3 regions of the Pseudomonas sp. CC11G genome follow, and region 2 is predicted to be linked to each of the others. Evidence: predicted binding sites of a transcription regulator. Region 2 holds the regulator's gene; each other region holds the start of a gene.
What was found. The regulator FliA, encoded in region 2, starts transcription of late flagellar genes. The targets are predictions, from matches to a motif close to CTAAAGTTTNNNNNNNNNNNGCCGNTAA.
Positions count from the first base shown of each region.

Region 1 (4,837 bases), on a different contig from region 2:
CTAGCAGCATCTTGCCATACCCGCAGCCAATCGAGGGTATGGCAAAGATGGCAATTTGCCTTTGTCGGCTGAGGTTTCTCCTCCTTGAGACCCTGGCGCCGACACAGACGTTCAACAGCGCTGCAAATCACCCCGCCACAGCGCAGCGTTTAGCGAACGCCGTTCAGCGTGCGTCGGCCAGTCGCTCACCCATGCGTGTGGCGCTGCCGGCCACCATATGTTCAGCCCACTTCACCTGGTTCGGGCCAAACAGCACGATGGCGGTGGAGCCCAATTTGAAGCGGCCCAGCTCGGCGCCTTTGGCCAGCTCGATCGGGCCACGGGCGGCGGCGTCGTAGCGGGTGGTTTTCAGCAAGCGCGCAGGCGGCGCGACCTGGCCGGCCCATACGGTTTCGATGGCGGCGACGATCATGGCGCCCACCAACACCACGGCCATCGGGCCGCGCTCGGTGTCGAACAGGCACACCAGGCGCTCGTTGCGCGCGAACAATTCCGGCACGTTTTCAGCGGTGGTCTGGTTGACCGAGAACAGACGGCCCGGCACGTACACCATCTCTTTCAAGGTGCCGGCCAGCGGCATGTGCACGCGGTGGTAGTCCTTGGGCGACAGGTAGATGGTGGCGAACTCACCGCCCATAAACGGCGCTGCACGCTCGCTGTCGCCACCCAGCAATTCCACGGCGCTGAAGCTGTGGCCTTTGGCCTGGAACAGGCGGCCGTGCTCGATGGCGCCCAGTTGGCTGACGGCACCGTCGGCCGGGCACAGAATGGCGCCGGGGGTTTCGTCCAGCGGGCGGGCGCCGTCTTTCAGGGCGCGGGTAAAGAAGGCGTTGAAGTTTTCATAAGCGGTCGGGTCTTCGACCTGTGCTTCGCTCATGTCCACCTGGTATTGCTTAACGAACCACGTGATCAGCGGATTTTTCAGCCAGCTTGCGCGGCATTCGGCGACGCAGCCAATCAGGCGCGACAGCAGGTGATGAGGCAGCAGGTATTGGCTGAGGATAAACAGACGATCTTTCATGGGTGTCCTTGAATGGTAAATAAGTGGCCGTTGTCGATAGCTCAGGCTTCGATTGGCGTGTCCGGCAGGTTGCCCCACTCGCCCCACGAGCCGGCGTACGCCTTGACCCGGGGATAGCCCAGCGCCTTGGCCACCAGGTAGGTGAAGCCGGAGCGGTGATGGGTTTGGCAGTGGGTGATGATTTCTTTGTCTTTGCTGATGCCAAGACTTTCCAGAATGGCGGGCATGTCCTGGCGAATGCGCAGGGCGCGGGCCTGGTCCATGCCGGCGGTCCATTCGAAATTCACCGCGCCGGGGATATGCCCGCCACGGGCCGCCACCATTTTCTGGCCGCTGTATTCGAGCGGGCCACGGGCATCCCAGATGGCCAGGTCGCTGCTGCCCAGGCGGCTTTGCAGGTACTCGCGGGTGGCGGTCGGGGCCTCGTTGATGTGCAGGGTGACCGGTGCTTGCGTGCTGGCGGCCGGAACGTTGGTGCTCAGCTCACGATGCTCGGCCTGCCAGGCCAGCAAGCCGCCATCCACGTAGTGGTATTGGCTATGGCCGATCACATCCAGCAGCCAGATAAAACGCCCGGCCCAGCCGCCGCCTTCGTCGTCATACACCACGTACACGGCGTTAGGGTTGTGGCCCAGTTCAGCGAACAGGGTTTGCAGGTTATCCAGCGTGGGCAGCAAGCCCGGCGCGGGCGGTTGGCCCAGTTGGGTGCGCTTGGGGTCGACAAAGCGCGCGCCCGGAATATGGCCTTCGGCGTAACGGGCAGCGCTGGTGAGGTCGACCAGAATCAGCTCCGGCGCATTCAGGCGCGAGGCGAGGTCGGCGGGTTCGATGACCAGGGGCAAACCAGAGAAGGCAGACATGCATGGCCTCCAGGCCAAATGATAAGGGGCCAGATTGTAGCGGAAAGGTTAGCGCCCGCGTTTGGCAAAGCTGGCCAGCGCGCGCTCGATGCATTGCGAAATCTTGCCGAATGCCTGCACGCAAGGGTCGCTGAGCGGCGCACCTTGCTGGTCGACCACCAGCACCATCACCACCTTGCCGTTGTTGGCCAGCGAGCGGATGAGCATATGTTCGCCGGGGAACAGGGCTTTCAACGTGCCGGGCATCAGCGCCGAAAACTGGGCGATGTTCTCCGGGCTCAGGCGCAATTGCCCTGGCTGGGCCAACAGGCGTTTGAGCACCTGGCTGTTGGACGGGTCGAGGGTCAGCGCCTGGGCTTCCTTGGGCATGCCCACGGTTTGCTGGGTGACCAGGCGGGTCTGGGTTTTATCGGCGAGCAACACCAGGGCGCGGCTCATGCCGCAGGCGTCCAGTGCGTCGCGGATGCAGGTGGTCAGTTGCAGCAGGTTGGCGAAGGCGCTCGGCTCGCGCAGCAGTTCGCGGCAATGTTGTTGCCAGGCCGGCGAGGTGTCTTTGGCCACCGGCGGTGGCGGCGCAATGGCCTGCAGATGGCGCGCGTCCCACGGCCATAGCAGCGCATGGGCCGGGTGCCAGAGGTCGGTGCCCGCGTATTGGCGAGCGCTGATCACGGCCTGCTGGTGGGTCAGTTGCTGCAGTTCGGCCAATGGCACTTGCAGGTACAAGGCGGTAATGCGCTGCCAGCGCAGGCTGTGCGGGCTTTGCCACGCCTGGTGCGAGCTCAGGGCCAGGGCGTTGGCAAGCATGATGGTGTTGCCGGGATGGGTCAGCCAGCGCGACAGCACCGGGTCGGCATCCAGCAATTGTTGCTGGTGCAGCGGCTCTTCATTGTTGCGCGCGATATGCAGCGCCTTGGCCAGCAAGCGGCGCTCGGTCGCCAGCAGGCGGTAAGTCTGGATGATCCATTCCGGCAACCGCCAGTGTTCGGCGATGGCCAGACACAAAGCCGGCAGGGAGACGCCGAACAGGTCGCGTTCGACTTTTTGTGTGGGTTCGCCGTGAACCAGTACCCGCTGCTCCCACTTATCAATGAGGTCGGGGTGGGCAGCAGCCAATGGCCACAGCGGCGACAAAAACAGCACGCTGCTCCAGTGGATTTCCTGCCACAGCCGCGCCATGCGGTTGGCAAACAACCCGCTGGCCTGTTGCGAGGCATGCAGGCTGATGAGCTGGATTTGGCGCAGGGCTTTGGGGATGTTCTCTTCGGCGACTACAGGAAGCCTGCCGAGCAGGTCTTCGGTGCGCTTGAGGCCAAGCCGCGAGATCGCAACCTCAAGGCTTTCCGCGGGCTCGCTAAGGCTGTTGTTGCTGCCGTTGGCTTCGCGCATGACCAACAATGCCAAGGAGGGACTTGCTTCAATTCGTTCAGCCACTTCACGCAGCGAGGTGCTGCTGCTGACGAGGGAGCGCCGCACTCGCTCGTGGGTCGTCGCCAGGATGGGCAGACGCACTTTATCGAGGTGTTTGACCCAGGTTTTAAGGCTGGAGGGTAGCGGTGGCAAGGTTGGCATGTGTTTGTAGCCCATTGGCTTTTAACCTTAACTGGCTATAGTCTGGCGTATAAGTTCCGATAATTAGAAGGGCTGATTTTTATAACCCTTCCCTTGGCTGCGTCTTCCTGGCTTTTAAGTAACCTTCTATGGCAAAAATCATTGGCATCATTGTTGTGTTCGCCTCGGTGTTGGGCGGGTACATTTTGTCCCACGGCAAGATCGCGGCACTGATTCAGCCTTTCGAGGTGATGATCATCGGCGGCGCTGCACTGGGCGCATTCCTTCAGGCCAACCCCGGCAGCACCTTTATGTCGGTGTTCAAAAAAGCCCTGAAGATGTTCGGCAACCGTTTTACCCACGCCTTCTATCTAGAAGTGTTGAGCATGCTCTACGAGATCCTCAACAAGAGCCGCCGCGAGGGCATGATGGCCATCGAGGCCGACGTGGAAGACCCCGCCGCCAGCGCCATCTTCAGCAAATACCCGGGCCTGCTCAAAGACGCCGGCATGACTGCGTTCGTGTGCGACTACTTGCGCATCATGTCCTCCGGCAACATGGCGCCGCACGAACTCGAAGGCCTGTTCGACATGGAGCTGGGCAGCCTCAAGGAAGAACTCGAACACAACTCCCACGCGGTAACCCGCATCGCTGACGGTCTGCCGGGCTTCGGTATCGTGGCCGCGGTACTGGGTATCGTGGTCACCATGGCCCTGCTCGGCCAGGTTGAACAGTCGGCCCTCGGCCAGCACGTAGGTGCGGCGCTGGTAGGTACTTTCCTCGGTATTCTCGCGGCGTATGGTTTCTTCGGTCCGCTGGCCACCTGCCTTGAGCACGATGCCAAGGAAGAGCTGAACGTCTACGAAGCCATCAAGGCTTCCCTGGTGGCTTCGGCATCCGGCATGCCGCCTTCTCTGGCGGTGGAATTTGGCCGCAAAGTGTTGTTCCCCGCGCACCGGCCAAGTTTCAGCGAGCTGGAACAAGCGATTCGCGGCCGCTGATAGATGGATAACAACCAACCCATCATCGTCAAACGGGTCAAGAAGTTTGCCGCTGGCCACCACGGTGGCGCCTGGAAAATCGCTTTCGCCGACTTCGCCGTAGCAATGATGGCGTTCTTCCTGGTGCTGTGGCTGATGTCCTCCGCCACGCCCGAGCAGAAGAAAGCCATCTCCGGTTACTTCCAGGACCCGGTCGGTTTCAGCGAAAGCGCCAGCCCCTATGTCATCGACCTCGGCGGTACGCCCACGCCGGCGCCAGACAAAACCCTGAACCCGGAAGTAAAAGACGCCAAGGCCGCTACCGACACCACTTCCGACACCGACAGTGATATCGCGCCAAGCGAAACCCAGGCCGAAAACATCGCGGAAAAGCTCGAGAAAGAGCGCCTGGAATTGCTTCTCCAAGA
Region 1 covers NZ_JBWBZC010000003.1:164,433-169,269, reverse strand. The annotation lists gene asd (archaetidylserine decarboxylase) at 164-1,021, opposite strand; gene AC0V2S_RS05480 (rhodanese-like domain-containing protein) at 1,063-1,881, opposite strand; gene AC0V2S_RS05475 (HDOD domain-containing protein) at 1,930-3,450, opposite strand; gene motA (flagellar motor stator protein MotA) at 3,579-4,430, shown strand; gene motB (flagellar motor protein MotB) at 4,434-4,837, shown strand, end outside.
Region 1: motA (flagellar motor stator protein MotA) is a predicted target of FliA. The motif match lies at 3,486-3,513, and genes of this name have one in related genera.

Region 2 (4,837 bases):
ACGAACTTGCCCTGACCGTGCAACTGATCCAGCAGGGCTTCGAATTCGTCGTCGGTGATGTTGTCACCATTGCCGCTGGCCGCAGGCGTCGCCGCCGCTACCGGTGCCGGGGCTGCTGGTTCAGGTGTTGCAGTTGGCTCTACAAATTTGCCTTTGCCATGCAGTTGATCCAGCAAGGCTTCGAATTCGTCGTCGGTGATTTCATCACCACCGCCGGAGGCCGCCGGAGTTTCGCTGGCAGGCGGCGCGCTGACCGGTGCAACTGGCGCGGCGGCCGCAGCAGGCGCAGCGAACTGGCCTTTGCCGTGCAGCTGATCGAGCAACGATTCGAACTCGTCGTCGGTGATTTCATCGCCGCTGCTGGCCGCAGCGGGCGCTTTGGGTTCGTCGTGCAGCGCGTCGAGCAACTGCTCGAATTCGCTGTCGGTGATATCGCCTGAAGCGGCGGCCGCGGCAGGCGCCTCTTCCACTTCGGGTTCAGGCTCAGCAGCTTCAGGTTCTGCGCCGGCACCGGCAAGTTCTGCGGCGCTTTGTGGTTCGGCCAGACGCGACAGCGCCGCCAACAACTCGGGCGAAGCCGGGGTTGGCGTGGCGCGTTCGCGCACTTCGGAAAACATGCCGTTAACGGCGTCCAAGGCTTCGAGGACAACGTCCATGAGCTCCGAGTCAACGCGCCGTTCACCCTTGCGCAGGATGTCGAACACGTTCTCGGCGATATGGCAGCACTCCACCAGCTCGTTGAGCTGGAGGAAGCCGGCGCCACCTTTGACGGTATGGAAACCGCGGAAAATAGCATTGAGCAGGTTCGAGTCATCCGGGCGGCTTTCCAGCTCGACCAGTTGCTCGGATAACAGCTCAAGAATTTCGCCGGCCTCTACCAGGAAGTCCTGGAGGATTTCTTCATCGGCGCCGAAGCTCATTGGTGTGCTCCCTAAAACCCTAGGCTGGATAGCAGATCGTCTACATCGTCTTGATTAGAGGCGACGTCTTCACGCTTATCGGCATGAATCTGCGGACCTTCACCGTGAGAAGGCTCTTTTTGTTTTTCTTGCTCGGCGCGTAGCACGGAATGGTCGTGCTCAATGCCGGCGAAACGGTCTACCTGACTGGCCATCAGCACCAGTTTCAGCAGGTTGGCTTCGACTTCTGTCACCAGTTGCGTAACGCGTTTGATCACCTGACCGGTCAGGTCCTGGTAGTCCTGCGCCAGCAGAATGTCGTTGAGGTGCCCCGACAATTTGCTGCTGTCGCGCTCGCTGCGAGCCAGAAACAGCTCGATGCGTTTGGCCAGTTCACGGAATGCTTCAGCGCCCAACTCGCGGCGCATAAAGCGACCCCAGTCAGCACTCAGGTTAGTCGCTTCGTCATGCAGGTCGTTAACCAGCGGCGCGCTCTGCTCCACCAGATCCATGGTGCGATTGGCCGCTTTCTCGGTCATCGTCACGACATAGTTCAGGCGTTCGGTGGCGTCGGTGATTTGCGACACTTCCTTGGCATGCGGCACGCGTGGGTCAAGCTGGAAATTGACGATGGCGTTGTGCAGCTCACGCGTCAGTTTGCCCACCTCGTGATACAGCCCACGGTCACGAACTTTATTGAGCTCGTGAATCAGCTGGACCGCGTCGCCAAAATTACCTTTTTCAAGGCTCTCAACGAGCTCACGGGCATTGGATTTTAGAGACGACTCGAGGTCGCCCATGGGTAGATCGTCGTGCGCCATAATGCCCCCACGGCCGGAATCAGCCGTTAACACGCTCGAAGATTTTTTCGATCTTCTCTTTCAGAACCTGCGCTGTGAACGGTTTGACTACATAACCATTCACCCCGGCTTGCGCCGCTTCAATAATCTGATCGCGCTTGGCTTCTGCGGTAACCATCAGCACCGGCAGGGCCTTGAGACGGTCATCCGCGCGAACCGCGCGCAAGAGGTCGATACCGGTCATACCCGGCATGTTCCAGTCAGTCACGAGAAAGTCGAAGCTGCCGCTTTGCAGCATGGGTAGAGCCGTGGTTCCGTCATCTGCCTCAGCGGTGTTGGTAAATCCCAAGTCGCGCAAGAGGTTCTTGATGATCCGTCGCATCGTTGAGAAGTCGTCAACGATGAGGATTTTCATGTTTTTGTCCAAGTCGACCTCCGTACAGTCCTAAACGCACCCAGCACCTGGATGCGCGTTGAATCGAGAAACTGGCAGTACCGCTCAGCTAGCTGGCGCGCCACTCGCTCAAGCGTGCACGCAAACGAGCGGCACACTGGCTATGCAACTGGCTGACCCGCGATTCGCTGACCCCCAGCACTTCGCCAATTTCCTTGAGATTCAGTTCTTCGTCGTAATACAGCGACAACACCAACTGTTCGCGCTCCGGCAGCCCGGAAATGGCCGCTGCCAATGCCGATTGGAAACGTTCATCTTCCAGATCGCGCGAAGGCTCGAAGTGGGTAATGCCAGCGTCTTCACGCAGACCCGTGTGTTCGCCGTCCTGAAGAAGGTCGTCGAAACTGAACAGGCGACTGCCCAAAGTGTCGCCAAGAATGCCGTAGTAATCCTCGAGACTCAATTGGAGTTCGGCCGCAACTTCTTGATCTTTAGCGTCTCTGCCTGTTCTGGCTTCAATTTTTCGGATTGCGTCACTGACCATCCGACTATTGCGGTGCACCGAACGCGGTGCCCAATCGCCTTTGCGTACTTCATCCAGCATAGATCCGCGTATGCGAATGCCGGCGAAAGTTTCAAAACTGGCGCCTTTGCTGGAGTCGTATTTTTTCGATGCTTCGAGCAGGCCGATCATGCCGGCCTGAATGAGGTCTTCCACCTGAACGCTTGCTGGCAAGCGAGCCAGCAAGTGGTAGGCGATGCGTTTGACCAGTGGGGCGTAACGCTCGATCAACTGGTGCTGGGAGTCCTGCGCCTGTGCCTTGCTATACATACGGAGCCCATTGCCTGATGTCATACGGCCGTATCAGCTAGCGGTTGCTGTACCAAACGCTCCACGAAAAACTCCAGGTGCCCGCGTGGGTTGGCTGGTAACGGCCAGGTGTCGACCTTCTGCGCAATGGCCTTGAAAGCCAGGGCGCACTTGGAGCGAGGGAAGGCCTCATAAACTGCACGCTGTTTCTGCACTGCCTTGCGTACCGACTCGTCGTAAGGCACAGCGCCGACGTACTGCAGGGCGACATCGAGAAAACGGTCAGTCACTTTGGTCAGCTTAGCAAACAGGTTGCGACCCTCTTGCGGGCTGTGGGCCATATTGGCCAACACGCGGAAACGGCTCATGCCGTGGTCGCGGTTCAACAGTTTGATCAGGGCGTAGGCGTCGGTGATGGACGTGGGCTCATCGCACACCACCACAATCACTTCCTGGGCCGCACGCACAAAGCTGACGACCGCGTCACCAATACCGGCGGCGGTGTCGATGACGAGTACATCGAGGTTGTCACTGATTTCGCTGAAGGCCTGAATAAGACCGGCGTGCTGCATGGGCGTGAGTTGCACCATGCTCTGTGTACCGGAGGCTGCCGGCACAATGCGGATACCGCCCGGGCCTTGCAGCAGCACGTCACGCAGTTCGCATTCGCCGCTGATGACGTCCGCCAGCGTGCGCTTGGCCGACAGGCCCAGCAGCACGTCCACGTTGGCCAAGCCCAGGTCGGCGTCCATCAGCATCACCCGCCGGCCAAGATCGGCCAGGGCCAGGGAGAGATTGACCGATACATTGGTCTTGCCGACGCCACCTTTGCCGCCGGTCACCGCGATCACCTGTACGGGATGCATACCCATGTTATCCACACACCTTGTCTAGCTTCGACTGGGGCCACTTGGCTGGTTACGCTGCGCTTGCCCTTAAGGGCGACCGCAACGGTTTAAAACTTTACTGCCGGGCGTTTAACTCGCCCGGCGTGCCGGGTTCTGATACAGCCCGGTAAACATATCGGCCATCGCATCTTCACTCGGCTCCTGTGGCGCTTGCAGGCTCACCGCTCGGCTTACCAACTGGTGTGGGCGCGCCACGTGCAAATCATCCGGAATCCGCGGGCCGTCTGCCAGATAGGCTACCGGTAGATGCTGGCTTATAGCCAGACTTATAACTTCACCCAGGCTGGTCGCTTCATCGGCCTTGGTAAGGATACAGCCAGTCAGACCGCAACGCTTATAGCTATGGTAGGCGGCCTTGAGCACTTGGCTCTGGCTGGTAGCAGCCAAAACCAGATAATTTCTCGATTTGACCCCACGACCGGCCAAGGTTTCCAACTGCATGTGCAGCGCCGGGTCGTTGCCAGGCAGGCCGGCGGTGTCGATCAACACCACACGCTTGCGAGCCAAAGGCTCCAGCGCCTGGGTCAGCGATTGGCCCGGGTCTACCTGCGTTACCGACACATTCAAAATACGGCCCAGGGTTTTCAGTTGTTCCTGCGCGCCAATGCGGTAGCTGTCCATGCTCACCAACGCCACGTGCTGGGCGCCGTACTTCAGTACATAACGGGCGGCCATTTTTGCCAGTGTAGTGGTTTTGCCCATACCAGCCGGGCCAACCAGGGCGATCACACCGCCCTCCTCCAATGGTTCGACCTTCGGCGTTTTGATCGCGTGGGCCAGGTGGGCGAGGATCATGCGCCAAGCTTGACGCTGCTCCGGCACCTTGCTCACCCGCTCCAGCAGCACACGCGACAGCTCGGCCGGCAGGCCCATGCGTTGCAGACGACGCCACAGCGCAGCCTGTTGTGGCCGGCGACTCTGCATCTGACCCCAGGCCATGGAACCCAGTTGCACTTCAATCAGCTCACGCAGGCCATTCAATTCAAAGCGCATGGCATCCAGGCTGCGTTGGTCGGTTGCCACCG
Region 2 covers NZ_JBWBZC010000025.1:57,640-62,476, forward strand. The annotation lists gene AC0V2S_RS23165 (chemotaxis protein CheA) at 1-920, opposite strand, end outside; gene AC0V2S_RS23170 (protein phosphatase CheZ) at 932-1,720, opposite strand; gene AC0V2S_RS23175 (chemotaxis response regulator CheY) at 1,740-2,114, opposite strand; gene fliA (RNA polymerase sigma factor FliA) at 2,203-2,949, opposite strand; gene fleN (flagellar synthesis regulator FleN) at 2,946-3,785, opposite strand; gene flhF (flagellar biosynthesis protein FlhF) at 3,882-4,837, opposite strand, start outside.

Region 3 (4,837 bases), on a different contig from region 2:
GGGCGCGCATGATAGCCGAGTTGGAACCCCAAGCGCTCAAGGGCAGTCAGTTGAAAGGCGCAAGCCTTCAAGGCGTACACCGCTGCGTCAGCTAGGCTAGACCTGTCTTTGCACCCTTCGACGCAGCACAACTGCGCACCCCGGGCTTTACCGTGTAGCCCCATAAGGAGATGAGCATGCCGTCCCTGAATAGCCTCAACAGTCGCCAAACCCTGACTGTCGGCGACAAAACCTATACCTATTTCAGCTTGCCCGAGGCCGCGAAAAAGCTCGGCAGCCTCGACAAGCTGCCCATGTCACTCAAAGTGCTGCTGGAAAACCTGCTGCGCTGGGAAGACGACAAAACTGTCACCGGCCACGATATCCAGGCGCTGGTGGACTGGCTGAAAACCCGAAGCTCCGAGCGTGAAATCCAATACCGCCCGGCCCGCGTATTGATGCAGGACTTTACCGGCGTGCCTGCGGTGGTCGACCTGGCCGCCATGCGCGCCGCCATGGCCAAGGCCGGCGGCGACCCGCAGAAAATCAACCCGTTGTCGCCGGTAGACCTGGTGATTGACCACTCGGTGATGGTCGACAAATTCGCCACCACCAGCGCCTTCGAGCAGAACGTCGAGATCGAAATGCAGCGCAACGGCGAGCGCTATGCGTTTTTGCGCTGGGGCCAGAATGCCTTCGATAACTTCAGCGTGGTGCCGCCGGGCACCGGCATCTGCCACCAGGTAAACCTGGAATACCTCGGCCGCACCGTGTGGACGAAAGAGGAAGACGGCCAGACGTTCGCCTTCCCCGACACCCTGGTCGGCACCGACTCGCACACCACCATGATCAACGGCCTCGGCGTATTGGGCTGGGGCGTCGGCGGTATCGAGGCGGAAGCGGCGATGCTTGGGCAGCCGGTGTCGATGCTGATTCCCGAAGTGATCGGCTTCAAGCTCAGCGGCAAATTGAAGGAAGGCATCACCGCCACCGACCTGGTGCTGACCGTTACACAGATGCTGCGCAAGAAAGGCGTGGTGGGAAAATTCGTCGAATTCTATGGCGACGGCCTGGCCACCCTGCCCTTGGCCGACCGCGCCACCATCGCCAATATGGCCCCGGAATACGGCGCCACCTGCGGTTTCTTCCCGGTGGATGACATTACGCTCGGCTATTTGCGCCTGTCTGGCCGGCCGGATGCCACCGTCGCGCTGGTCGAGGCCTACAGCAAAGCCCAGGGCCTGTGGCGCGAGCCGGGCCAGGAGCCGCTGTTTACTGATGCGTTGGCTCTGGATATGGGCACGGTCGTAGCCAGCCTGGCTGGGCCGAAACGCCCGCAAGACCGCGTCGCCCTGCCAGACGTCAGCCAAGCCTTTGATGACTTTCTCGGCTTGCAAGTAAAACCGGCCAGCACTGAGGACGGCCGGCTGCTAAGCGAAGGCGGCGGTGGCACCGCCATCCACGATGATTCGTTGGTGGGCGGGGCCAGTTACGAATTCGAGGGCAAAACCCATCGCCTGCAACACGGCGCCGTGGTGATTGCGGCCATTACGTCGTGCACCAACACCTCCAACCCCAGCGTGATGATGGCCGCCGGCCTTCTAGCCAAGAAGGCCGTGGAAAAGGGTTTGCAGCGCAAGCCCTGGGTGAAGAGTTCGCTCGCGCCTGGCTCGAAAGTGGTGACCGACTACTACAACGCCGCCGGCCTGACCGAGTACCTGGATAAATTGGGCTTCGACCTGGTGGGCTACGGCTGCACCACCTGCATCGGCAACTCCGGACCGCTGCCAGAGCCGATTGAAAAAGCCATTCAGCAGTCGGATCTGACTGTGGCTTCGGTGCTGTCTGGCAACCGCAACTTCGAAGGCCGCGTGCACCCGCTGGTGAAAACCAACTGGCTGGCCTCGCCGCCGCTGGTGGTGGCCTATGCCCTGGCCGGCAGCGTGCGCATGAACCTCAGCGAAGACCCACTGGGCCCCGGCAAAGACGGAAAGCCGGTGTACCTGCGCGATATCTGGCCGAGCCAGGCGGAAATCGCCGACGCCGTTCAGAAAGTAGATACCCAGATGTTCCATAAGGAGTACGCGGAAGTCTTTGCCGGCGATGAAAAGTGGCAAGCCATTCAGGTGCCGGATGCCGATACTTACGAGTGGCAAGCCGACTCCACGTACATCCAACACCCACCGTTTTTCGAACATATCGACGAAGCACCGCCAAAGATCGGCAATATCGCCGATGCGCGAATTCTTGCCCTGCTCGGCGATTCGGTAACCACCGACCACATCTCCCCGGCCGGTAATATCAAAGCCAGCAGCCCCGCTGGGCGCTACCTGCAGGAAAAAGGCGTGCAGGCGCAGGACTTCAACTCTTACGGCTCGCGGCGCGGCAACCATGAAGTGATGATGCGCGGCACGTTCGCCAATATCCGTATTCGCAATGAAATGCTCGGCGGCGAAGAAGGCGGCAACACCGTGCATGTGCCCAGCGGCGAGAAGCTGGCGATCTACGATGCGGCGATGCGCTATCAACAGGAAGGCACGCCGCTGGTGGTGATTGCCGGCAAGGAATATGGCACCGGTTCGTCGCGCGACTGGGCGGCCAAGGGCACCAACCTGCTCGGCGTAAAAGCCGTACTGGCCGAGAGCTTCGAGCGTATCCACCGCTCCAATCTGGTGGGTATGGGCGTGCTGCCGCTGCAGTTCAAAAACGGCCAGGACCGCAAGAGCCTGAGCCTGACCGGCAAGGAAACGCTGAGCATCGGCGGACTCGACAATGTCGAGATCAAACCCTTGATGCACCTGCCGCTGACGCTGACCCGCGAAGACGGCAAACAGGAGCAGTTCGAGGTGCTGTGCCGCATCGATACGCTGAATGAAGTGGAGTACTTCCGCGCCGGCGGCATCCTCCATTACGTGCTGCGACAGTTGATCGCCGGGTAACGGTGCGCCGCTCTGGCTGGCGCGTCAGCCAGGGGGCCTGACGCTGCCGGCGGGTTGAGACTTACGTCTTGGAAACTGTGCGCCAGTTCAAATCTGGTTACACTGCGCCGAAAAAGGTCGTAGGAAAATTCTTCTCAACTTTGCTCGGCAGCTGCCGATCAGAACGGCACGGACATTACGGATAAAGCCCCATGCGCAACAATCAGCCCGTCACTCAACGTGAACGTACCTTTCCTGCTCAGCAACGTCTGATCTCCACCACCGACCTCAAAGGCGAGATCACCTACGCCAACGATGCCTTTGTGGAAATCAGCGGCTACACCCGCGAGCAGTTGATCGGTTCTCCACACAATATGGTTCGCCACCCCGACGTGCCGCCGGCGGTGTTTGCCCATATGTGGACGACGCTGAAATCGGGCCGACCGTGGATGGGCATCGTCAAAAACCGCTGCTCCAGCGGCGACCACTACTGGGTCAACGCCTACGTCACCCCAGTGCTGGAAAACAGCCAGGTGATCGGCTTCGAGTCGGTGCGGGTGAAACCTACGGCTGAACAGGTTCGTCGCGCTGAAGCGCTGTACCAAAGGATCAATGCGGGCAAAGCGGCGATTCCGTCGAGCAACGTCTGGATGCCAATTCTGCAGAACTGGGTGCCGTTTATTCTGATCAGCCAGATCGGCTTTGTGCTGGGTGCCTGGCTCGACTTCCATTGGGGCTTTCTGCTCGCGGCATTGCTGTCGGTTCCGCTGGGCTTGCTCGGGCTGAACTGGCAGCAACGCGGCATCCGTCGCTTGTTGAAACTGGCCGAACAAAGCAACTCCGATCCGCTGATTGCCACCATGTACACCGACAGCCGCGGCCCACAGGCCCGGTTGGAAATGGCCATGCTCAGCCAGGAAGCGCGTCTTAAGACGTGCCTGACCCGCTTGCAAGACAGCGCGGAACACCTGACCGAACAAGCGCGCCAGGCCGATACCTTCGCGCAGAACAGCTCCAAAGGCCTGGAACGTCAGCGCGTGGAAACCGAGCAGGTCGCCACCGCCGTCAACGAGATGGCCGCCACCACTCTGGAAGTAGCCAGCAACGTGGCGCGCACCGCCATCGCTACCCAGGAAGCCAATCGCCTGACCGGCGAAGGCCGCAGCATTGCCGGCGAAACCCGCGAGGCGATTCAGCGCTTGTCGGTATCGGTGGGTGAAACCGGTGAAACCGTTACTCGTCTGGCTCAGGACAGCAACGAAATCGGCGGCGTGGTTGACGTGATCAAAGGCATCGCCGACCAGACCAACCTGCTCGCCCTTAACGCCGCTATCGAAGCCGCGCGCGCCGGTGAAATGGGCCGTGGTTTTGCCGTGGTAGCCGACGAGGTTCGTTCGCTGGCGCAGCGTACGGCTGAATCCACTGGGCAGATCCATCAACTGATCGCCAAACTGCAGCGAACCGCTGAAGAGGCTGTGCTGACCATGGAAATCGGCCGCAAACAGGCTGATGAAGGGGTTGAACGGGTTCTCAAGGCCGACCAGGCACTGGCCGGCATCAGCGATGCGGTGGCCAATATCGCCGACATGGCCGACCAGATTGCCGCAGCCGCCGAAGAGCAAAGCGCGGTGGCGGATGAGATCAACCAGAACATCACCACCATCGCTCAGCTTGCCGACCAGACCTCTGGTGAAGCGCAGAACACCGCACAGTTGAGCAGGGAGCTGACGGTAACGGCTCAGCGTCAATCGGCGCTGGTGGAGCGGTTTAACCGCTGAGTTTTACCGTTCGAAAAACGCCACCGGCTTACGCGGCCCGTGGCGTTTTTTTTGCCTTTCGATTTGTGACTGACGCCTCTCTCCGGCTGCGCCCGGTGCGTTACGCTCGCCGGCGCCGGCTATGTCGGCCGGACGCAGTAATCACAAGGATGAGAACGATGC
Region 3 covers NZ_JBWBZC010000005.1:105,130-109,966, reverse strand. The annotation lists gene acnA (aconitate hydratase AcnA) at 177-2,918, shown strand; gene AC0V2S_RS08800 (methyl-accepting chemotaxis protein) at 3,110-4,675, shown strand; gene AC0V2S_RS08795 (hypothetical protein) at 4,834-4,837, shown strand, end outside.
Region 3: AC0V2S_RS08800 (methyl-accepting chemotaxis protein) is a predicted target of FliA. The motif match lies at 3,052-3,079, and genes of this name have one in related genera.